3 regions of the Streptomyces sp. NRRL S-378 genome follow, and region 3 is predicted to be linked to each of the others. Evidence: predicted binding sites of a transcription regulator. Region 3 holds the regulator's gene; each other region holds the start of a gene.

The links. Region 3 encodes HrcA, which represses chaperone genes, less so after heat shock. Its sites were predicted from a motif close to TTNGCACTCNGNNNNNCNGAGTGCNAA; they were not measured.
Region 1: groL (chaperonin GroEL) is a predicted target of HrcA. The motif match lies at 4,916-4,942, and genes of this name have one in related genera.
Region 2: groES (co-chaperone GroES) is a predicted target of HrcA. The motif match lies at 5,222-5,248, and genes of this name have one in related genera.

Annotation. Positions count from the first base shown of each region.
Region 1 is NZ_JOBX01000024.1:151,346-158,482, forward strand. Features, by position in the region: gene IH80_RS0118945 (serine/threonine-protein kinase) at 1-353, shown strand, start outside; gene IH80_RS0118950 (hypothetical protein) at 364-549, opposite strand; gene IH80_RS0118955 (SDR family oxidoreductase) at 694-1,434, opposite strand; gene IH80_RS0118960 (phosphoribosylanthranilate isomerase) at 1,520-2,119, opposite strand; gene IH80_RS0118965 (hypothetical protein) at 2,205-2,765, opposite strand; gene IH80_RS44790 (hypothetical protein) at 2,767-2,943, opposite strand; gene groL (chaperonin GroEL) at 3,165-4,784, opposite strand; gene IH80_RS0118980 (cold-shock protein) at 5,113-5,319, opposite strand; gene IH80_RS0118985 (MoaD/ThiS family protein) at 5,705-5,983, opposite strand; gene thrC (threonine synthase) at 6,020-7,137, opposite strand, start outside.
Region 2 is NZ_JOBX01000018.1:205-7,341, reverse strand. Features, by position in the region: gene IH80_RS0115575 (LysR family transcriptional regulator) at 1-567, opposite strand, end outside; gene IH80_RS0115570 (MOSC domain-containing protein) at 656-1,342, shown strand; gene IH80_RS0115565 (SDR family NAD(P)-dependent oxidoreductase) at 1,374-2,147, shown strand; gene IH80_RS0115560 (ester cyclase) at 2,255-2,965, shown strand; gene groL (chaperonin GroEL) at 3,030-4,658, opposite strand; gene groES (co-chaperone GroES) at 4,770-5,078, opposite strand; gene IH80_RS40865 (hypothetical protein) at 5,440-5,742, shown strand; gene IH80_RS0115540 (FtsW/RodA/SpoVE family cell cycle protein) at 5,930-7,137, shown strand, end outside.
Region 3 is NZ_JOBX01000003.1:143,536-150,672, reverse strand. Features, by position in the region: gene IH80_RS0103840 (DUF3097 domain-containing protein) at 1-372, opposite strand, end outside; gene IH80_RS0103835 (MBL fold metallo-hydrolase) at 407-1,126, opposite strand; gene hrcA (heat-inducible transcriptional repressor HrcA) at 1,280-2,296, shown strand; gene dnaJ (molecular chaperone DnaJ) at 2,297-3,436, shown strand; gene IH80_RS0103820 (nitronate monooxygenase) at 3,594-4,685, shown strand; gene IH80_RS0103815 (16S rRNA (uracil(1498)-N(3))-methyltransferase) at 4,682-5,425, shown strand; gene IH80_RS0103810 (histidine triad nucleotide-binding protein) at 5,505-5,864, shown strand; gene IH80_RS0103805 (ribonuclease Z) at 5,868-6,773, shown strand; gene IH80_RS0103800 (carbohydrate kinase family protein) at 6,953-7,137, shown strand, end outside.

The DNA of each region.
Region 1 (7,137 bases), on a different contig from region 3:
AGAACTCCCTCAGCTTCAAGGAGCCCGTCCAGCACGAGGACGGGGACCGGACGGGCGACATCCGTATGAAGTGCGGGATGGCCAGCGGCTGCAGGATGGAGAGCGACGCGAGCGTGTTCTCCATGCCGCAGAAGGCGGGCACCGGGAACCTCGAAACGTGCCGCGAAGAGCTGCGGTTCGCCCGTCAGAACAGTCTGACGCTGCACGTCCTGGCGGCCGGCAGCGAGGTCTGCGTGAAGCACCCGTCCGGCGACGTCGCGCTGTTCGTCATCGGGATCAAGTCGGCGCCGGGCCTGTCGAAGGACCCCAGCTGGCTCAGGGCCGACATGACGATCTGGCGCGCGGCCTCCTGATGCGCGGGCCTCACGCCGCCCTGTGCGGCGCGTCCGCTTCCAAGGGGGCCACGACGAGGAAGGCGTCGCTGTCGAGGTCCATCACGACGGTCGCCCGCTGCCCCCGCTCCCGGCACCTGGCCGCGTACTCCTCGGCGGGCCGACTGCCGTAGGGGTCACCGGCGGGAAAGGAGTCCAGCACCTTCGTACGGCGCACCGTTGCCACCTCCTGAACGACGGATCGTGCTCACCGTCCTGATGCCCCGTCCGCCGGACCCCATGCGCCGTCGGCCGCCCCGCCGAGGGAACGGCGGGGGCAACACCGGCGGTGTTGCCCGCGCCCGCGCGTGGTGCGGGCCGTTCAGAGGCCGGAGCCGCCGGTGGCGTCGACCACGCGGCCCGTCACCCACCGGCCGGCGTCGGAGGCGAGGAAGCCGACGACGTCGGCGATGTCCTCGGGGCGGCCGACCCGGCCGAGTGCGGCGAGGGAGGCGGCGTGCGCCTCGGCCTCGGCGTTGCCGCGCAGCCAGCCGGCGTTGATGTCGGTGTCGACGATCCCGGGAGCCACCGAGTTCACGGTGATCCCCCGCGCGCCCAGGGTTTTCGCCAGGTTCAGCGTCAGGGTGTCGAGCGCTCCCTTGGTCGCGCCGTGGGCGAGGATCTCGGGCATCGCGATGCGGGCGTCGCCGCTGGAGACGTTGATGATCCGGCCTCCGTCGCGCAGCCGCCCGAGGGCCTCCTGCACGACGAAGAAGGGCGCGCGCACGTTCACCGCGAAGACCCGGTCGAAGTCCTCCTCGGTGACCTGGCCCAGCGGGACGGGCAGTCCGATGCCCGCGTTGTTGACGATGATGTCGACCCCGCCGAGGCCGAGTTCGTCGTACGCCGCCCAGAGCGCGGCCGCGGCGCCGGGCAGCCCGAGTTCGGCCCGGAGGGCGAAGGCGCGTCCGCCGCCCTCGGTGATCCGCTCGACGGTCTCACGCGCGGCCGTCGCGTCGTTCGCGTAGGTCAGTACGACGGTGTCGCCGTCGGCGGCGAGCCGTTCGGCGATGGCCCGGCCGATGCCCCGGCTGCCGCCCGTGACCAGTGCTGTCTTCCCCATGACAGGTCCCCCCTCGATTTCCGTATCGGTCACTACAGAATGAACCTGACACAACATCGCCAGGGGTCACCACGAAAGAAATCCGCTAGCCGCGGGCCGCCTCGACGAAGGCCCGGATCAGCTCCGGCGACTTCACCCCGCGCTCGCGCTCCACACCGCTGGACACGTCGACGCCCCACGCCGCGGTGGCCGCGAGCGCCTCGCGCACGTTGCCCGGATTCAGCCCGCCGGCCAGCAGCCACCGCCCCTCGGGCGCGGTGAAGTCCGCCGCCCCCCAGTTCCACGGCTTGCCGGAGCCCGGGTCGGGGGCGTCCAGCAGCAGCAGGTCCTCGCCGTACTCACCGCAGCGCCGCACGCGCCCGGCGGTGGCCCGCAGCAGGGTGCGGCCCTCGGCACGCAGCGCCGCGAAGTCCTCTGGGCCCTCCTCGCCGTGCAGCTGCACGCCCCGCACACCGCTGTCCTCGGCGAACCGGCGCACCTCCTCGACGGACTGCCCGCGGAACACCCCGACGGTCAGCACCCTGTCCGGTACCCGCGCCGCCAGCTCGCGCGCGGTGGCCGCGTCGACCGTACGGGGGCTGCCGGGCGCGAACACGAACCCGACGGCATCGGCCCCGGCCGCCACCGCGGCATCGACGTCCGGCGCGGTCCTGAGCCCGCAGATCTTGACGAAGAGGTCAGCCATGCGCCCAGCCTATGCCGACCCCGGCAGCCGCGACCGTGCCCGCCCGCATGCCGAACGGCACGGACGGCGCACCCGCGCCCCGGTGTCAGCGGCCGACCTGTACGGGCCCCAGCACCGCCCCGCCGATGGCCGCGGCGAGATGCGCCGCACCGACCTCGTCGGCGGACCGGAAGTGCACGTACACCGTGTGCCGGCCGTCGGGATGCTCCCCGTTGACGTCCAGCTCCACGCGCTGGTGGGTCGGGTCGGCCGAGTGGGACGGTATCTCGGGGACCCAGGGCCAGGCCCCGTACCAGAGCAACGTGGCCGCACCCTCACCCAGCGCCCGCAGGAGCGCCCCCTCGACCGGGCCCGGGGCCGCGTAAGAGTCCACCGTCAGCGGCAGGACGGCGGCCAGCTCCCGGTCGCCGCCGGGCAGGGCGGCCCCCAGGTACCAGACGTCCGCCTCCCAGTCGTACGACGGCTCGAACAGTCCCGTCGGCATGAGCACCCCGAGCGACCGGGCCTCCGTGACGGTGGTCGCCTGCGCGCACAGCCACATCTCCGGTTCGAGCGGCCGCATCCGCGCGCAGAGCACCCGGGCCCGCCGGTACGCCTCGTCGAGGTCGTCCGTCCGGAAGACGGGGTACGCCCGTGAACTCCCCACCTCAGCCCTGCTCCGGCTCGCCCGGCACGGCCCCGCCGATCGCGGCGGCGAGCCGCTCGGCCCCCACGTACACCTGCGCGTACCGCGTGGCCGGCAGCGCGCGGAGATGTCGCGCCTTCTCGTACGCCTCGGCGGGATCGGCGGTGCGCAGCACGGGATAAGCGACGGAGTTCCCCATGGCCGTACGGTCACACGCCCCCACCCACCCCGGCCAGCGGTTTTCACCACCCGGCCGCGGGGGACCGTTCCCAGGACCGGACGGGGCCCGCACCGCGACACCAGCCTTGAGGGCACGGGCTCAGCGCCGCACGCCATCCGGATCCCCGGGAACGCCCGAGGGCGGCACCCCCGTCGGGGTGCCGCCCTCGTTCGAGAACAGCCGATCGACCAACAGGTCGATCAGAAGTCCATGTCACCGCCCGGCATGCCGCCCGGAGCGGCCGCGGCCTTCTCCGGCTTGTCGGCGATGACGGCCTCGGTGGTCAGGAACAGCGCGGCGATCGACGCGGCGTTCTGCAGCGCGGAGCGCGTGACCTTCGCCGGGTCGATGATGCCCTCGGCGATCATGTCGACGTACTCGCCGGACGCGGCGTTGAGGCCGTGACCGATCGGGAGGTTGCGCACCTTCTCGACGACGACGCCACCCTCGAGACCACCGTTGACGGCGATCTGCTTCAGCGGGGCCTCCAGCGCGAGCTTCACGGCGTTGGCGCCGGTCGCCTCGTCACCCTCGAGCTCCAGCTTCTCGAAGACCGCGGAGGCCTGCAGCAGGGCCACGCCACCACCGGCGACGATGCCCTCCTCGACGGCCGCCTTCGCGTTGCGAACGGCGTCCTCGATGCGGTGCTTGCGCTCCTTGAGCTCGACCTCGGTCGCGGCACCGGCCTTGATGACGGCCACGCCGCCGGCCAGCTTCGCGAGGCGCTCCTGGAGCTTCTCGCGGTCGTAGTCCGAGTCGGAGTTCTCGATCTCGGCGCGGATCTGGTTCACGCGACCGGCGACCTGGTCGCTGTCACCGGCACCGTCGACGATGGTCGTCTCGTCCTTGGTGATGACGACCTTGCGGGCGCGGCCGAGCAGGTCGAGACCGGCGTTCTCCAGCTTGAGGCCGACCTCCTCGGAGATGACCGTGCCACCGGTGAGGATGGCGATGTCACCGAGCATGGCCTTGCGACGGTCGCCGAAGCCCGGGGCCTTGACGGCGACGGACTTGAAGGTGCCGCGGATCTTGTTGACGACCAGGGTCGACAGGGCCTCGCCCTCGACGTCCTCGGCGATGATCAGCAGCGGCTTTCCGGACTGCATGACCTTCTCCAGGAGCGGCAGCAGGTCCTTGACCGAGCCGATCTTGGAGTTGACGATCAGGATGTACGGGTCGTCGAGGGACGACTCCATGCGCTCCATGTCGGTGGCGAAGTACGCCGAGATGTAGCCCTTGTCGAAGCGCATGCCCTCGGTGAGCTCCAGCTCCAGACCGAAGGTCTGGGACTCCTCGACGGTGATGACGCCTTCCTTGCCGACCTTGTCCATGGCCTCGGCGATGAGCTCGCCGATCTGGGTGTCGGCGGCGGAGATGGAGGCCGTGGAAGCGATCTGCTCCTTGGTCTCGACATCCTTGGCCTGGGCGAGCAGGGCGGCGGAGACGGCCTCGACGGCCTTCTCGATACCACGCTTGAGGGCCATCGGGTTGGCACCGGCAGCCACGTTGCGCAGGCCCTCGCGCACGAGCGCCTGGGCCAGGACGGTGGCGGTGGTCGTACCGTCGCCGGCGACGTCGTCCGTCTTCTTGGCGACTTCCTTGACCAGCTCGGCGCCGATCTTCTCGTACGGGTCCTCGAGCTCGATCTCCTTGGCGATGGAGACACCATCGTTGGTGATCGTGGGGGCGCCCCACTTCTTCTCAAGGACGACGTTGCGACCCTTGGGGCCAAGGGTGACCTTGACGGCGTCGGCGAGCTGGTTCATCCCACGCTCGAGGCCGCGACGGGCCTCCTCGTCGAACGCAATGATCTTGGCCATCTGAAGTGGTCCTCCCGGACAGCGGTGGATTGCTCCCAGGACCGCGCCCGCGCCCGCGACGGACGGCCTGCGTGCCCGGCGGTTCCTTCCCACCGGACCCTGCGGGCCTCACCGACCCGGTCCTCGTTTCAGTAGCACTCTCACTCGTAGAGTGCTAACGCCAATGATTAGCACTCGACCCCCTCGAGTGCAAGCGGCTCCAGAGAGAACGCAGGCAGACGGGGCGCAGACGCGAGGGGCCCACATCCCGTGTCCGGGATGTGGGCCCCTCGTAGGTCTTCCGGGGTCTTCGACGGAAGACCGAGCGTCGGTGGTCGAGGCTCCGGGACTAGCCGAGCGCGAGCTTGACCATGTCCGCCTGCGGACCCTTCTGGCCCTGCGAGATCTCGAACTCGACCCGCTGACCCTCTTCAAGGGTGCGGTACCCGTCCATCTGGATGGCGCTGTAGTGGACGAACACATCCGCACCACCGTCGACCGCGATGAAGCCGTAGCCCTTCTCCGCGTTGAACCACTTGACGGTGCCCTGAGCCATGCCTAACTCCCCTATTACTGGCCCTTGCGCGGGAACGCACTTCGCGTTACCGGGTCAGAACTTGCGTCGGAACGCTTCGACCGAGGCTGAATGTATCTGCGCGAGTGCTGTCTGCAACAGGTCAATCCGACGAGAAATCTGGACACCGAGAAACATTGAAATAGAGTGAAAATTTGGCATGTTCCAGGGCAACTCGGGCCTGACATATCTCGCCAAAGCCCCATACCGCACCCGCACATTGACCCGATGTCGACCCTCACGCGACCCGTTCATATGCGGCGGGCAAGTCCAGCGGAGGGGACTTCCCCAACTGTACCGTGCCCAATCAAACAGAATTACCCCCTCCGCTTTTAGCGGAGGGGGTAATTACGGTTTACCGGGTGGGTCAGCAGCCGCCCGCGACGGCCGGAATGATCGAGACGCCGGCGCCGTCCGGCGTGACCGCCTCCAGTCCGCCCTCGAAGCGCACGTCGTCGTCGTTGACGTAGACGTTCACGAAGCGGCGGAGCTTGCCCTGGTCGTCCAGGACGCGCGCGGCGATGCCCGGGTGGTTCTTCTCCAGGGACTCGATGACCTCGGCGAGGGTCGCGCCCTCGGCCGGGACCTCGGCCTGACCGCCGGTGTAGGTGCGCAGGATGGTGGGGATGCGGACGTTGACGCTCATGGCGCTACTGCCTTTCCGGTAGTACGTGGAGGGTGGTCAGGCCAGGCCGGCGGCGCGGAACGCGTCCAGGCTGGGGCGGATGGTGGCGGTCTGCCCGCTGTCCGCGGCCACCGCCTCCAGGGTCTTGAGGCCGTCACCGGTGTTGAGGACGACAGTGGTCAGCGCCGGGTCGAGCTGTCCGTTCTCGATGAGCTTCTTCGTCACGCCGACGGTCACGCCGCCCGCGGTCTCGGCGAAGATGCCCTCGGTCTGCGCAAGGATCTTGATGGCCTCGACGACCTGCTCGTCGGTCACGTCCTCGACGAAACCGCCGGTGCGGCGCGCGATGTCCAGGACGTACGGGCCGTCCGCCGGGTTGCCGATCGCGAGGGACTTGGCGATGGTGTTCGGCTTCTGCGGGCGGACCACGTCGTGGCCGGCCTTGAAGGCGGTCGACACCGGGGAGCAGCCCTCGGCCTGGGCGCCGAAGATCTTGTACGGCTTGTCCTCGACGAGGCCGAGCCTGATGAGCTCCTGCAGACCCTTGTCGATCTTCGTGAGCTGCGAGCCGGACGCGATCGGGATGACGATCTGGTCGGGCAGCTGCCAGCCGAGCTGCTCGCAGATCTCGTACGCCAGCGTCTTGGAGCCCTCGCCGTAGTACGGGCGGAGGTTGACGTTGACGAAGCCCCAGCCCTCGCCCAGCGGGTCGCCGATGAGCTCGGAGCAGAAGCGGTTGACGTCGTCGTAGTTGCCCTCGATGCCGACCAGGTCGCCGCCGTACACACCGGCCATGACGACCTTGCCCTGCTCCAGGTCGTGCGGGATGAACACGCAGGAGCGGAAGCCGGCCCGGGCGGCCGCGGCGCCGACGGCGCCGGCCAGGTTGCCGGTGGAGGAGCAGGACAGGGTGGTGAAGCCGAAGGCGCGGGCGGCCTCGACGGCGATGGCCACGACGCGGTCCTTGAAGGAGTGCGTCGGGTTGCCGGAGTCGTCCTTGACGTACAGCTTGCCGGTGATGCCCAGCTCCTTGGCCAGGTTGGCCGCGTCGACGAGCTTGGTGAAGCCGGGGTTCAGGCTGGGCTTGGCGGCCACGTCGGCGGGGACGGGCAGCAGCGGGGCGTAGCGCCAGATGTTGTTCGGGCCGGCCTCGATCGCGGCGCGCAGGGCCTCCG
Region 2 (7,137 bases), on a different contig from region 3:
CACGCGCTCCGCCCCGGCCAGCGCGTGTCCCTCCGGGACCAGCCCCACGAGCCGGTCGGTCAGCAGCGGCCGCACCACGAGGTCCTCCCACTCGGCCGCCGACCCGGCCGCCCCGCCGTAGCGGAAGGCCAGTGCCAGATCACAGTCGCCCTCGCGCAGCATCTCCACCGACCGCGGCGGCTCGGCCTCGACCAGCGAGATACGGGTGCCCGGGTGCTCGGCACGCATCGCCGCGAGCGCGGTCGGCACCAGGGTGGAGCTGCCGCTGGGGAAGGACACGAGCCGCACCCGGCCGGCGCGCAGCCCGGCGATGGCCGCGACCTCCTCCTCGGCGGCCGTCAGCCCGGCCAGGATCCCGGCGGCGTGCCGCACCAGGGCCTCGCCCGCCTGCGTCAGCCGCATCTCGCGGCCGGTGCGGATGAGCAGCGGGGTGCCGGCCGACTGTTCCAGCGCCTTCATCTGCTGGGAGACGGCGGGCTGGGTGCAGCCGAGTTCGCGCGCGGCGGCGGAGAAGGACCCGGTCCCGGCGACGGCGCGCAGTACCCGGAGATGACGTGCCTCGATCACCCTTCGAGCATAAGCCCCTCTTTCATCGCTGCGCGAATACCCCCGTGACGCTTTGGGGCCGCGCGGTTAGCCTGTGCTCATGGGCCCCATGCATCTGATCTCCGTGAACGTCGGCACCGCCACGCCTTCCGAGCACACCGACGCGGAGAGCGGGGTGACGGGCATCGGCAAGCGTCCCGTCCCCGGGCCGGTCCGCGTCTTCGCCCCCGGCGACAAGGCCACCGGCCTGGGCAGCGGTCTGGAGGGCGACGCCATCTGCAACCGCCGCCACCACGGCGGCGACCACCAGGCCGTCTACGCGTACGCCCGCGAGGACCTCGACCTGTGGGAGCAGGAGCTGGGCCGCGAGCTGCCCGGCGGGCTCTTCGGCGAGAACTTCACGACCTCCGGCATCGACCTGAACGCCGCACGGCTCGGCGACCGCTGGCGGGTCGGCGCGGACCTCGTCCTGGAAGTGGCCTCGGCGCGCATCCCGTGCCGCACCTTCCAGGGGGCGCTGGGCGAGGCGGGCTGGGTGAAGCGGTTCACCCGGGAGGCCCGGCCGGGCGCGTACCTGCGGGTGATCCAGGAGGGCTCGGTCTCCCCCGGCGACTCCATCGAGATCATCCACCGGCCGGACCACGACGTGACGGTGCAGCTGTGGTTCCGCGCCTTCACCACCGAGCGCACCCTGCTGCCGCGCACCCTCGCCGCGGGCGCGGCGATGGAGCCGGAGGCGCACGAGACCGTCCGCCAGTACGTGGAGAAGTACGGGGCCGGGGCCGGGGCGCGTTAGCGCTGTCGTCCGGGGCGGCTAGGTTGCGCCTATGACGACTGCGCTGATTACGGGATCCACGGCGGGCATCGGCGCCGCCTTCGCACGCAAACTCGCCGCCCAGGGCCACAACCTGGTGCTGGTCGCACGCGACACGAAGCGGCTCGGCGAGCAGGCCACCGAGCTGCACGACCGGCACGGCATCGAGGCCGAGGCACTGGCCGCCGACCTCTCCACCGAGGCGGGCATCGCGGCGGTCGAGAAGCGCCTCGGCGACCGCACGCACCCCGTGGACCTGCTGGTCAACAACGCCGGCTTCGGCAACAAGGGCCGCTACCTCGAGGTCTCCATGGCCGACGAGCTGACCATGCTGAAGGTGCACGTCGAGGCGGTGCTGCGGCTGACCTCGGCGGCCTCGGAGTCGATGCGCTCGCGCGGCCGCGGCGGCGTGATCAACGTGGCCTCGGTGGCCGCCTTCGTACCCCGGGGTACGTACGGGGCCAGCAAGGCCTGGGTCGTGCAGTTCACCCAGGGTGCGGCGCGGGACATGGCGGGGTCCGGGGTCCGGCTGATGGCCCTGTGCCCCGGCTTCGTACGGACGGAGTTCCACCAGCGCGCCGGCATGGGCACGGACAACATCCCCGGCTGGATGTGGCTGGACGCCGACAAGCTGGTGGCGGCGGCCCTGGCCGACCTGGCGCGCGGTAAGACGGTGTCGATCCCGGACCCGCGGTACAAGGCCCTGATGGGCGTGGTGAAGCTGACCCCGCGCGGGCTGCTGGGCGGGGTGTCCTCGCGCACGGGCCGCAAGTACGGGCCGCAGTAGCGTTCGTGACCCGCCGGTAAGGCCCTGACGGGGCCCCACCGAAGCCGCCAAACGGGCCAAATCTCCCTAAAATGGACATGTTCCCATCTCCAGCGGGAGGCGACGCGATGACATTCGTACAAGTGATCGATTATGAAACCACGCGGTTCGATGAGATGAACGCGCTCATAGACCGCTGGGCGGAACAGAGCAGCGGCAGGCGCACCGCCACGCACACGATGATCGGCCAGGACCGCGAGGCCCGGAACCACTACGTGGACATGGTGGAATTCTCCTCGTACGAGGAGGCGATGAAGAACTCTCAGCTGCCCGAGACGGACCGCATGTTCCAGGAGATGGTGGCCCTCTGCGAGGGAATGCCGACGTTCATGAACCTCGACGTGGTCCGCGACGAGCACCTCAACAAACAGCTCTGCAACCGGGTGTTCCAGGAAGCCGCCATGGCCGGCGACATGAGCGTCCTCGACGAGTGCTTCGCGACGAACTACATCGACCACGACGCCAGCAAGGAGGAGCCCACCGTCGTCGGGCGCGAGGGCATGCGCTCCGACATGGAGATGTGGCGCGCGAGCTTCGACATGACCTTCGAGCCGGTGGCCCAGGTGGCCGAGGGCGACATGGTCACGACGGTGTGGAACTGGCGCGGCACCCACAAGGGCGAGTTCATGGGGGTCGCACCGACCGGCAAGACGTACGAGATGTCCGGGACCACGACCTTCCGGTGCGCGAACGGAGAGATCATCGAGGGCTGGTGGCACTACAACCCCGGGGCCCTGCAACGCCAGATGGGCGGGACCGGAATGCCCTACGGAACCTGAGACCCGAACACGGGGAAGGCCCCGCTCCGCGACTGCGGAACGGGGCCTTCGACGTGGAACGCGATCAGTGGCTGTGGCCGTGACCGTGGCCGTGACCGGCGTCGCCCTCGTCCTCCGCCGGCTTCTCGACGACCAGGGTCTCGGTCGTGAGCAGCAGGGAGGCGATGGAGGCGGCGTTCTCCAGCGCGGAACGGGTGACCTTCACCGGGTCGATGACGCCGGCCTTGACCAGGTCGCCGTACTCGCCGGTGGCGGCGTTGAAGCCCTGGCCCTTGTCGAGCTCGGAGACCTTCGAGGTGATGACGTAGCCCTCGAGGCCCGCGTTCTCGGCGATCCAGCGCAGCGGCTCGACGGCGGCGCGGCGCACGACCGCGACACCGGTGGCCTCGTCGCCCGACAGGCCGAGGTTGCCCTCGAGGACCTTGACGGCGTGGACGAGCGCGGAGCCACCGCCGGAGACGATGCCCTCCTCGACCGCGGCGCGGGTCGCGGAGATGGCGTCCTCGAGACGGTGCTTCTTCTCCTTGAGCTCCACCTCGGTGGCGGCGCCGACCTTGATGACGCAGACGCCGCCGGCGAGCTTCGCCAGGCGCTCCTGCAGCTTCTCGCGGTCCCAGTCCGAGTCCGTGGCCTCGATCTCGGCCTTGATCTGGTTCACGCGGCCGAGGACCTCGTCGGAGCTGCCCGCGCCGTCGACGATGGTGGTGTCGTCCTTGGAGATGGTCACGCGGCGGGCGGAGCCCAGCACGTCCAGACCGGCCTGGTCGAGCTTGAGACCGACCTCCTCGGCGATGACGGTGGCACCGGTGAGGGTGGCCATGTCCTGCAGCATCGCCTTGCGACGGTCACCGAAGCCCGGGGCCTTGACGGCCACCGCGTTGAAGGTGCCGCGGATCTTGTTGACGACGAGGGTGGAGAGCGCCTCGCCCTCGACGTCCTCGGCGATGATCAGCAGCGGCTTGGAGCCACCGGCCTGGATGACCTTCTCCAGCAGCGGCAGGAGGTCCTGGATCGAGGAGATCTTGCCCTGGTTGATCAGGATGTACGGGTCGTCGAGGACGGCCTCCATACGCTCCTGGTCGGAGACCATGTACGGGGAGAGGTAGCCCTTGTCGAAGGCCATGCCCTCGGTGAACTCCAGCTCCAGGCCGAAGGTGTTGGACTCCTCGACGGTGATGACACCGTCCTTGCCGACCTTGTCCATCGCCTCGGCGATGAGCTCGCCGACCTGGGCGTCCTGCGCGGAGAGCGCGGCCACGGCGGCGATGTCGGACTTGTCCTCGATCGGGCGGGCGGTCGCGAGGAGGTCCTCGGACACGGCCTTGACCGCGGCGTCGATGCCCTTCTTCAGGGCGGCCGGGGAAGCGCCGGCGGCGACGTTGCGCAGACCCTCGCGGACCAGCGCCTGGGCCAGCACGGTGGCGGTGGTGGTGCCGTCACCCGCGATGTCGTTGGTCTTGGTCGCCACCTCCTTCACGAGCTGCGCGCCCAGGTTCTCGTACGGGTCGTCCAGCTCGACCTCGCGGGCGATGGTGACACCGTCGTTGGTGATGGTGGGGGCGCCGAACTTCTTGTCGATGACGACGTTGCGGCCCTTGGGGCCGATCGTCACCTTGACCGTGTCGGCAAGCTTGTTGACGCCGCGCTCGAGGGCGCGACGGGCGTCCTCGTCGAACTTCAGGATCTTCGCCATGGGAGCGGTTCAGCCCTCTCGAAAACTCGGTTTAACGGGCTGCGCCCCTCGCCGCCCGGCAATCAGCGGGGTGACCAGGGGCGCAGCTCAAAGCAGTGCTGTGAAGCGAAATTACTTCTCGACGATCGCGAGCACGTCGCGAGCCGAGAGGACGAGGTACTCCTCGCCGCTGTACTTCACTTCGGTGCCGCCGTACTTGCTGTACAGCACGATGTCGCCAACGGTGACGTCCAGCGGGAGACGCTGGCCGTCCTCGAAGCGACCCGGACCGACCGCGAGGACGACGCCCTCCTGGGGCTTCTCCTTCGCGGTGTCCGGGATGACCAGGCCGGAGGCCGTGGTCTGCTCGGCGTCGAGCGGCTGGACCACAATGCGGTCCTCAAGCGGCTTGATGGCAACCTTGGAGCTGGCGGTCGTCACTGTCCGACCTCCCCCTTCGGAGATCCGGGGTTAACTGTCTGAGGTGGCGACCAGGTCGATCCGTCGTCGCGGGTGCCGGACCTGCCTGTCGCTGTGTTGGCACTCACCGGGGGTGAGTGCCAGGTGCGAGACTATTCCGGCGATTAGCACTCGGTCAAGCGGAGTGCCAATTCTCGGCCGCGGTGTCCTGTCCGGGTCCGCTGCCGACCGGCTCCCGCCGAGGGTGGCCACGGTTCCTGCGGGGCGGTGATGTGCGGTGTGGGGGGGCGCCCCGGCGGAGCGTCTCCTCGGCTCGGCGCGTGCGGCCTTGCGGTGGGCAGACGGGCTGGGTTGCGCGCTCGTCCTGCGGGGACACTCCGCCGTGCCCCCACCCCACGCCACGGCTCCGCCCGAACAACACCCCGGCCGTACGAAGCGGCAGCAGGCATCCCCCGCGGGCGCGACGAAGGAGCTCAACTCCGCCGGGACCTTCACCGAGCCGGTGAAGCTGATCAAGCTGATCAAGCTGATCGGCGCAGCGAAACAGGACGTGGCCACCGACCAGGAGTGGGACCTGCTGTCGTTCGCGAAGCAGGCGAAGAACCTGTCCGGCGGCAGGGTGCGGTCACGACACTTCCCGCGGAGCGCTTCGGACGGAACCTCGGGGAGGACATCAACGTCGTAGATGATATGAAGATAAAGCGCCTCATTGCAGAGCAGATCGGACCCAAGGCTTCCGCAAGCCCCGGCGCACCGAGCGTCTCGGCCGGCGCGCCCGGCGCGCCCGGCGCCACGCCGGGGGCGCGTGAGGCGTCACCCCCGCCCTCCTCCCCGCCCTCCCCGTCCGCCCTCCAGGACGGTGGCGGCATCCCGTGCGTGGACTGAGGCCCCTGACGACGGCGGGCGCCCGCCGTCGCACCGAGGCGCTGCTCCTCGCCTTCGTCATCGCCATCGCCGTCTTCGGGCACGCCGCCGCGGGCCTCGCGATGAACGGCGAGCTCCCGCCCAACCTCGCCTACTTCGCCATCAGCATGACGCTGCTGTCACTGGTGGGGCACCTGGGCGTGCGCCGCTTCGCGGCCTACGCGGACCCGCTGGTCTTCCCGCTGGCCATGCTGCTGACCGGGCTGGGGCTCGTACTGATCCACCGGCTCGACCAGGGCTACATCGAGCGGTACAACTCGGACGCGAACGCCCCTGGCCAGCTGCTGTGGACGGTGGTCGGCGTCGCCGCCTGCATCGCGGTACTGGCCCTGCTGCGCGACCACCGGCTGCTCCAGCGGTTCATCTACATCACGATGGCGGTCGCGCTGGTGCTGCTGATCGCCCCGGCGTTCTTCGGCGCGGACACGTACGGCGCCAAGAGGTGGATCATCCTCTTCGGGTTCTCGATCCAGCCCGGCGAATTCGTGAAGATCATGATCGCGATCTTCTTCGCCGGCTACCTGGTCGTCCACCGGGACTCCCTCGCCCTGACCGGCCGGAAGTTCCTCGGCATGCGGCTGCCTCCGATGCGCCAGCTCGGACCCATCATCACCGTGTGGATCCTCTCGATGCTGGTGCTGGTCTTCGAGCGCGACCTGGGAACGTCGCTGATCTTCTTCGGCGTCTTCGTGGTGATGCTGTACGTCGCCACCGAGCGCACCAGCTGGATCGTGTGCGGCGTCCTCATGGCCTCGGCGGGCGCCTTCGTGGTCGGCTCGACGGAGCCGCACGTCAAGGCGCGCGTGGCGGCCTGGCTGAACCCGCTCTCCGTCTACTGGGACACCCCTCCCCCGGGCGTCACCTCGGACCAGTCGGCGCAGGCGCTGTTCAGCTTCGGTACGGGCGGCATCTCCGGGACCGGCCTCGGGCTGGGGCACCCCGAACTGATCAAGTTCGCCGGCCGCAGCGACTTCATCCTCACGACGGTGGGCGAGGAGCTCGGCCTGGCCGGGGTCATGGCCGTCCTGATCCTCTACGCGCTCCTCGTGCAGCGCGGGCTCCGGATGGCGCTCGGCGCCCGCGACCCCTTCGGCAAACTGCTGGCGGTGGGCCTGGCCTCGGCACTGGCGCTCCAGGTCTTCGTGGTCGCCGGAGG
Region 3 (7,137 bases):
CCAGACCCGCTCCACCAGCTCGGCGTCGTGCCGGCCCTCGACGTAGATCCGGCCCGCCCGGGCCACCCGCGCCCGGGCTCCCGGGACGGCGATCGACCCCGAGGCCGTACGGGCCGGCGCCGACGGGCCCCTGGACGGTCGGACCAGGGTGACCACCGCGCCGTCCAGCAGGAAGCCCCGCGGCTCCATCGGGAACACCCGGCGCTTGCCGAAGCGGTCCTCCAGGGTCACCGTGCCCGCCTCGCAGGCCACCACCGCGCCGCAGAAGTCCGTACCCGCCACCTCGACGACCAGGTCCGGTTCGGCGGCGACGTCGGGGACGGCCTTGGGCCGCTTCCACTGCGGGGTCAGGTCGGGGGAGTACTCGCGCATCCGGCCGACACTAGGAGAGCCGAACGCGTCCCGCCTACGACACGCCGGAACGGGCCGCGAGTGTGGCGCGTTGCGCACGCACGAACTCCGCGGTGACCACCGCTCCGTGACCGGGCACGTACAAGGCGTCCTCACCGCCCAGTGACAGCAGCCGGTCCAGGGCGGCGGGCCACTGCCGGGGCATCGCGTCCGGGCCCGCCATCGGCTCACCCGACTCCTCGACCAGGTCCCCGCAGAACACCGTCTCGCGGTCGCCCGGGACGAAGACGGCCAGGTCGTGCCCGGTGTGGCCGGGCCCCACGTTGGCCAGCAGCACCTGCACCCCGCCCAGGTCCAGCGTCCACTCGCCCGACACCTGATGGCCGGGCAGCACCAGCCGCGCCACGGCCTCGGCCGCCTCCGCCTCGGCGAGCCCGTGCCGCACCGCGTCCCCCCGCAGCTCCTCGCGGTCCGCGGCGAGCAGCGCGGCCAGGCCGACCGCGCCGTACACCTCGGCCCCCGGGAAGGCGGCCGCACCCAGGATGTGATCGAAATGGCCGTGCGTGAATGCGATATGGGTCACGCTCCGGCCCGTCAGCCGCTCGGCCTCGGCCCGCACCCCGGCGCCCTCGCGCACGCACGACCCGGGGTCGATCAGGAGTACGGACTCGTCCCCCACCACCAGCCCCACCGTGCAGTCCCACACCGGCAGACGCCGTCGGCCGGCCCGTCCGGTGAGCCGTTCCCAGCCCGCCTCTTCCCATCGCACGTCCATGCCGCGACGCTACCCTGGCGGGCCTCCCTTGCCATGGTCTTACTACCCGGCCGTACACTGAGCGGGGGCTCTCTGGCACTCGAACCCACAGAGTGCCAACGAACGTCAGAACACGGCAGAACACGGCAACGGATCACGCTGGAGGTGTGCGCGATGCTCAGTGAACGCAGACTCGAAGTGCTGCGCGCCATCGTCCAGGACTACGTCGGGACGGAGGAGCCGGTCGGCTCCAAGGCGCTCACCGAGCGGCACCGACTCGGCGTCTCGCCCGCCACCGTGCGCAACGACATGGCCGTGCTGGAGGAAGAGGGCTACATCGCCCAGCCCCACACCAGCGCCGGCCGGATCCCCACCGACAAGGGCTACCGCCTCTTCGTCGACAAGCTGGCGGGGGTCAAGCCGCTGTCCACCCCCGAGCGACGGGCCATCCAGAACTTCCTCGACGGCGCCGTCGACCTCGACGACGTCGTCGGCCGCACGGTGCGGCTGCTCGCGCAGCTCACCCGGCAGGTGGCGGTCGTCCAGTACCCGAGCCTGACCCGGTCGACCGTCCGGCACGTGGAGCTGCTCTCGCTCGCCCCGGCGCGCCTGATGCTGGTACTGATCACGGACACCGGACGCGTCGAGCAGCGGCTCGTCGACTGCCCGAGCCCCTTCGGCGAGGCCTCGCTGGCGGACCTGCGGGCCCGGCTCAACAGCAGGGTCGTCGGCCGTCGCTTCACCGACGTGCCCCCGCTCGTCCAGGACCTGCCGGAGTCCTTCGAGGCGGACGACCGCGGCACGGTCTCCACCGTGCTGTCGACCCTCCTCGAAACGCTGGTGGAGGAGGCGGAGGAGCGGCTGATGATCGGCGGTACCGCCAATCTCACCCGCTTCGGACACGATTTCCCCCTGACGATCAGGCCGGTGCTGGAGGCGCTGGAGGAGCAGGTCGTGCTCCTCAAGCTGCTCGGCGAGGCCAACGAGTCGGGGATGGCCGTAAGGATCGGGCACGAGAACGCCTACGAGGGGCTCAACTCCACGTCGGTCGTCTCGGTCGGTTACGGTTCGGGCGGCGAAACGGTCGCCAAACTCGGCGTGGTCGGACCGACCCGCATGGACTACCCCGGAACGATGGGAGCGGTACGCGCAGTGGCACGTTACGTCGGACAGATCCTGGCGGAGTCGTAAGTGGCCACGGACTACTACGCCGTTCTCGGCGTGCGCCGCGACGCATCGCAGGACGAGATCAAGAAGGCCTTCCGGCGCCTCGCGCGTGAACTCCACCCGGACGTGAATCCGGACCCGAAGACGCAGGAGCGCTTCAAGGAGATCAACGCGGCCTACGAGGTGCTCTCGGACCCGCAGAAGAAGCAGGTCTACGACCTCGGCGGCGACCCGCTGTCCGCCTCCGGCGGTGGCGGCGGAGCCGGCGGCTTCGGCGCGGGCGGCTTCGGCAACTTCTCCGACATCATGGACGCCTTCTTCGGCCAGGCCTCGCAGCGCGGCCCGCGCTCGCGGACCCGGCGCGGCCAGGACGCCATGATCCGCCTCGACCTGGAGCTGGACGAGGCGGCCTTCGGGACCACCAAGGACATCCAGGTCGACACGGCCGTCGTCTGCACCACCTGCTCCGGCGAGGGTGCCGCCCCCGGCACCTCGGCGCAGACGTGTGACATGTGCCGCGGCCGCGGTGAGGTCTCGCAGGTCACCCGGTCCTTCCTGGGCCAGGTCATGACCTCGCGCCCCTGCCCGCAGTGCCAGGGCTTCGGCACCGTCGTCCCGACACCGTGCCACGAGTGCGCGGGCGACGGCCGGGTCCGCTCCCGCCGCAGCCTCACGGTCAAGATCCCGGCCGGTGTCGAGAACGGCACCCGGATCCAGCTCGCGGGCGAGGGTGAGGTCGGCCCCGGAGGCGGACCCGCCGGCGACCTCTACGTGGAGATCCACGAGCTGGCGCACCCGACCTTCCAGCGGCGCGGGGACGACCTGCACTGCACGGTGACCATCCCGATGACGGCGGCCGCGCTGGGCACCAAATGCCCGCTCGAGACGCTCGACGGGCTGGAGGAGATCGACATCCGGCCCGGCACCGGGTCGGGCCAGGCGATCCCGCTGCACGGGCGCGGCGTCACCCACCTGCGCGGCGGCGGGCGCGGCGACCTGATCGTCCACGTCGAGGTCACCACCCCGACCAAGCTGGACGCCCAGCAGGAGGAGCTGCTGCGCCAGCTGGCGAAGCTGCGCGGCGAGGAGCGGCCCATGGGCCAGTTCGCGCCGGGCCAGCAGGGCCTCTTCAGCCGTCTGAAGGACGCGTTCAACGGTCGCTGACCCAAGGGTGCGCACCGCTTCGAGCCCGGTCCGGGGAGGCCCCCGGCCGGGCTCTTCGCGTGCCCCCGGCAGCCGCCCGCGGGCCCGCCGGGAGCGGACTATGCCAGGCGAATGCGGTGATTCGGCCCCCTGGGCGGGACGTGGCACGATGCAGTCCATGTCCACCGCCGCGAACGGTCTCTCCCCCCACCCGATCGTGCAGGCTCCCATGGCGGGCGGCGCCTCCTGCCCGCCGCTCGTCGCCGCCGTGTGCGAGGCGGGCGGACTGGGCTTCCTCGCCGGCGGCTACAAGACCGCCGACGGGATGTACCAGGAGATCAAACAGGTGCGCGCCCTCACCCGGTACCGCTTCGGCGTGAACCTCTTCATGCCGCAGACCGGGCACGTCGACCCGGCCGCCGTGGAGGCGTACCGCGGGCAGCTGGCCGGCGAGGCGAGCTGGTACGAGATCTCGCTCGCCGAGGAGGACATCATCGGCACCAGCGACGACGGCTACGACGCCAAGCTCGCTATCCTCCTCGAGGACCCGGTCCCGGTGGTGTCGTTCACCTTCGGCTGTCCCGAGCCCACGGCCCTGGCCGCCCTGCGCAAGGCCGGTACGTACACCGTCGTCACGGTGACCTCCGTCGAGGAGGCCCGCAGCGCCCAGCAGGCGGGCGCCGACGCCGTCTGCGTCCAGGGCGTCGAGGCGGGCGGCCACCAGGGCACGCACCGGGACGACCCGCAGATCGACGGCACGGCGGCCGTGGGACTGCTCGCGCTGGTGGCGCAGGTGCGGGAGGCCGTGGCCCTGCCGATCATCGCCGCGGGCGGTGTCATGCGGGGCGCGCAGATCGCCGCGCTGCTGGCGGCCGGCGCGGCGGCGGCGCAGCTCGGCACGGCCTTCCTGGTGTGCCCCGAATCGGGAGCGGACCCCGTCCACAAGAAGGCACTGACCGATCCGCTCTTCGTCCGGACGGAACTGACCCGGGCCTTCTCCGGGCGGCCGGCGCGGGGGCTGGTCAACCGCTTCGTGCGGGAGCACGGCCCCTACGCCCCGGCCGCCTACCCCCAGGTGCACCACCTGACCTCGGGGCTGCGCAAGGCGGCCGCCGCGGCCGGGGACCCGCAGGGCATGGCCCTGTGGGCCGGACAGGGGCACCGGCTGGCGAGAGCGCTGCCGGCGGCGCAGCTGGTGGAGGTGCTGGCGGCCGAACTGGCCGAGGCGCAGAGCATGTTGAAGGAAAAGCAGATGAGGAGTGCGTCATGACGGCCCCGGTGTTCGTGGTCGAAGAGGTCCCCGCGGGGGCGGAGTTCGTCCTGGACGGCCCGGAGGGCCGGCACGCCGTGTCCGTGAAACGGCTGAACCCGGGCGAGCAGGTGGTCCTCACGGACGGCCGCGGCGGCTGGGCGGAGGCGGTCGTGAAGGCCGCCGAGGGCAAGGACCGGCTCGTCGTGGCGGTCGCCGCCGCCGGGCAGGAGGCAGAGCCCGGGGTCCGCATCACCGTGGTCCAGGCCCTGCCCAAGGGGGACCGGGGCGAGCTGGCCGTCGAGACGATGACCGAGACCGGCGTGGACGCGATCGTGCCCTGGCAGGCCTCGCGCTGCATCACGCAGTGGCGCGGCGACCGCGGGGCCAAGTCCCTGGCCAAGTGGCGGGCCACGGCCCGCGAGGCGGGCAAGCAGTCCCGCCGCGTCCGTTTCCCGGAGGTGGCCGAGGCCATGTCCACCAAGCAGGTCGCCGCGCTGCTGGCCGGCGCCGACCTGGCGATGGTCCTGCACGAGGACCGCGACACCCCGTCCCAGGCCCTGGCCACGGCCGAGCTGCCCGCCTCCGGTTCCGTCGTCCTGGTGGTCGGGCCGGAAGGCGGTGTCTCCCCGGAGGAGCTGGAGGTCTTCGCCGCGGCGGGGGCGCACCCCTACCGTCTGGGCCGTTCGGTCCTGCGGACCTCCACCGCCGGCACCGCGGCTGCGGCGGTCCTCCTCGCCCGTACGGGACGCTGGGCCTGACCGGCCGAAATGCGCGCCCGCGGCGGGCCCCCGGCTCGATACGATGCCCGGACCGATCAACATCACGGGAGGGTGAGCAATGGCCGGGGAACCGCAGGCCGACTGCCTGTTCTGCAAGATCGTCGAGGGTGCCGTCCCGGCGACCGTGGTCCGGGAGACCGAGACCACCGTCGCCTTCCGGGACATCAACCCGCAGGCGCCCACGCACGTGCTCGTCATCCCCAAGGTGCACTACCGCGACGCGGCCTCCCTCGCGGCCGCCGAGCCGGGCGTCGCCGCCGACATACTGCGTGAGGCCGCCCAGGTCGCCGCCGACGAGAAGATCGACGACCACGGCTACCGGATCGTCTTCAACACCGGATCCGGCGCCGGCCAGACCGTCTGGCACGCCCACGCGCACGTCCTGGGCGGCCGCGGCCTCCAGTGGCCCCCGGGATAGCACGTGTCCGTCAGAGAGTTCGTGGTGCTGGGCACCGCCAGCCAGGTGCCCACCCGCCACCGCAACCACAACGGCTACCTGCTGCGCTGGGACGGCGAGGGCATCCTCTTCGACCCGGGCGAGGGCACGCAGCGCCAGATGCTGCGTGCCGGCGTGGCCGCGCACGACATCAACCGGATCTGCATCACCCACTTCCACGGCGACCACAGCCTCGGCCTCGCCGGGGTGATCCAGCGGATCAACCTCGACCAGGTCCCGCACCCCGTCGCCGCGCACTACCCGGCGTCCGGACAGAAGTTCTTCGACCGGCTCCGGTACGCCACGGCCTACCGGGAGACCGTGCCGCTCCGGGAGGAACCGGTGTCCGAGGACGGGCCGGTGGCCCAGGGGGCCTCGTACGTCCTGGAGACCCGGCTGCTCTCGCACCCCGTGGAGTCCTTCGGCTACCGGATCACCGAGCCCGACGGGCGCCGGATGGTGCCCGGACTGCTCGCCCGGTACGGGATCAAGGGCCCCGACGTGGGCCGGATCCAGCGGGACGGGCGCCTCGGCGAGGTCACGCTGGAGGAGGTCAGCGAGCCCAGGCCCGGGCAGCGCTTCGCCTTCGTCATGGACACCCGGCTCTGCAGCGGGGTGGACGAGCTCGCCGAGGGCTGCGACATGCTGGTGATCGAGTCGACCTTCCTCGACGAGGACGAACGCCTGGCCACCGACCACGGGCACCTCACCGCCGGCCAGGCGGCCCGGGTGGCGCGGGACGCGGGCGTGCGCCACCTCGTGCTGACGCACTTCTCGCAGCGGTACACCGACCCCACTGCATTCGAACGCCAGGCGCGGGCGGCCGGGTTCGAGGGGGAACTCACCGTGGCCGCGGACCTGATGCGGGTGCCGCTGCCGAAGCGGGGCTGACGCTGGCGGTCCGGGGGCGCGGCCGTGCGTCCCGGTCCGCAGCGCGGCTTCCGGGGACCGGCCCGGAAGGCAGGGTGCGGGTGATCTGCGCCACACTGGGTTTTGATCCCGCCCGGGGCGGGGATACCTGGCAGCTTTCACCGAGAAACGGCCCTTCGAGACCGACAGGGGAGACCACCGTGACCAGTGGGGACCTCGACAGCCGCACCGCAGCCCTGGACCCGCTCGGTCCGGTGCGCGACCCGGAGGAACCGGGCTGCGACGTCTTCCTGACCGGGACGGTCTTCCTCGACATCATCTTCACCGGCCTGGACTCGGCGCCGGTGCGCGGTACGGAGTCCTGGGCGCGCGGCATGGGCTCCAG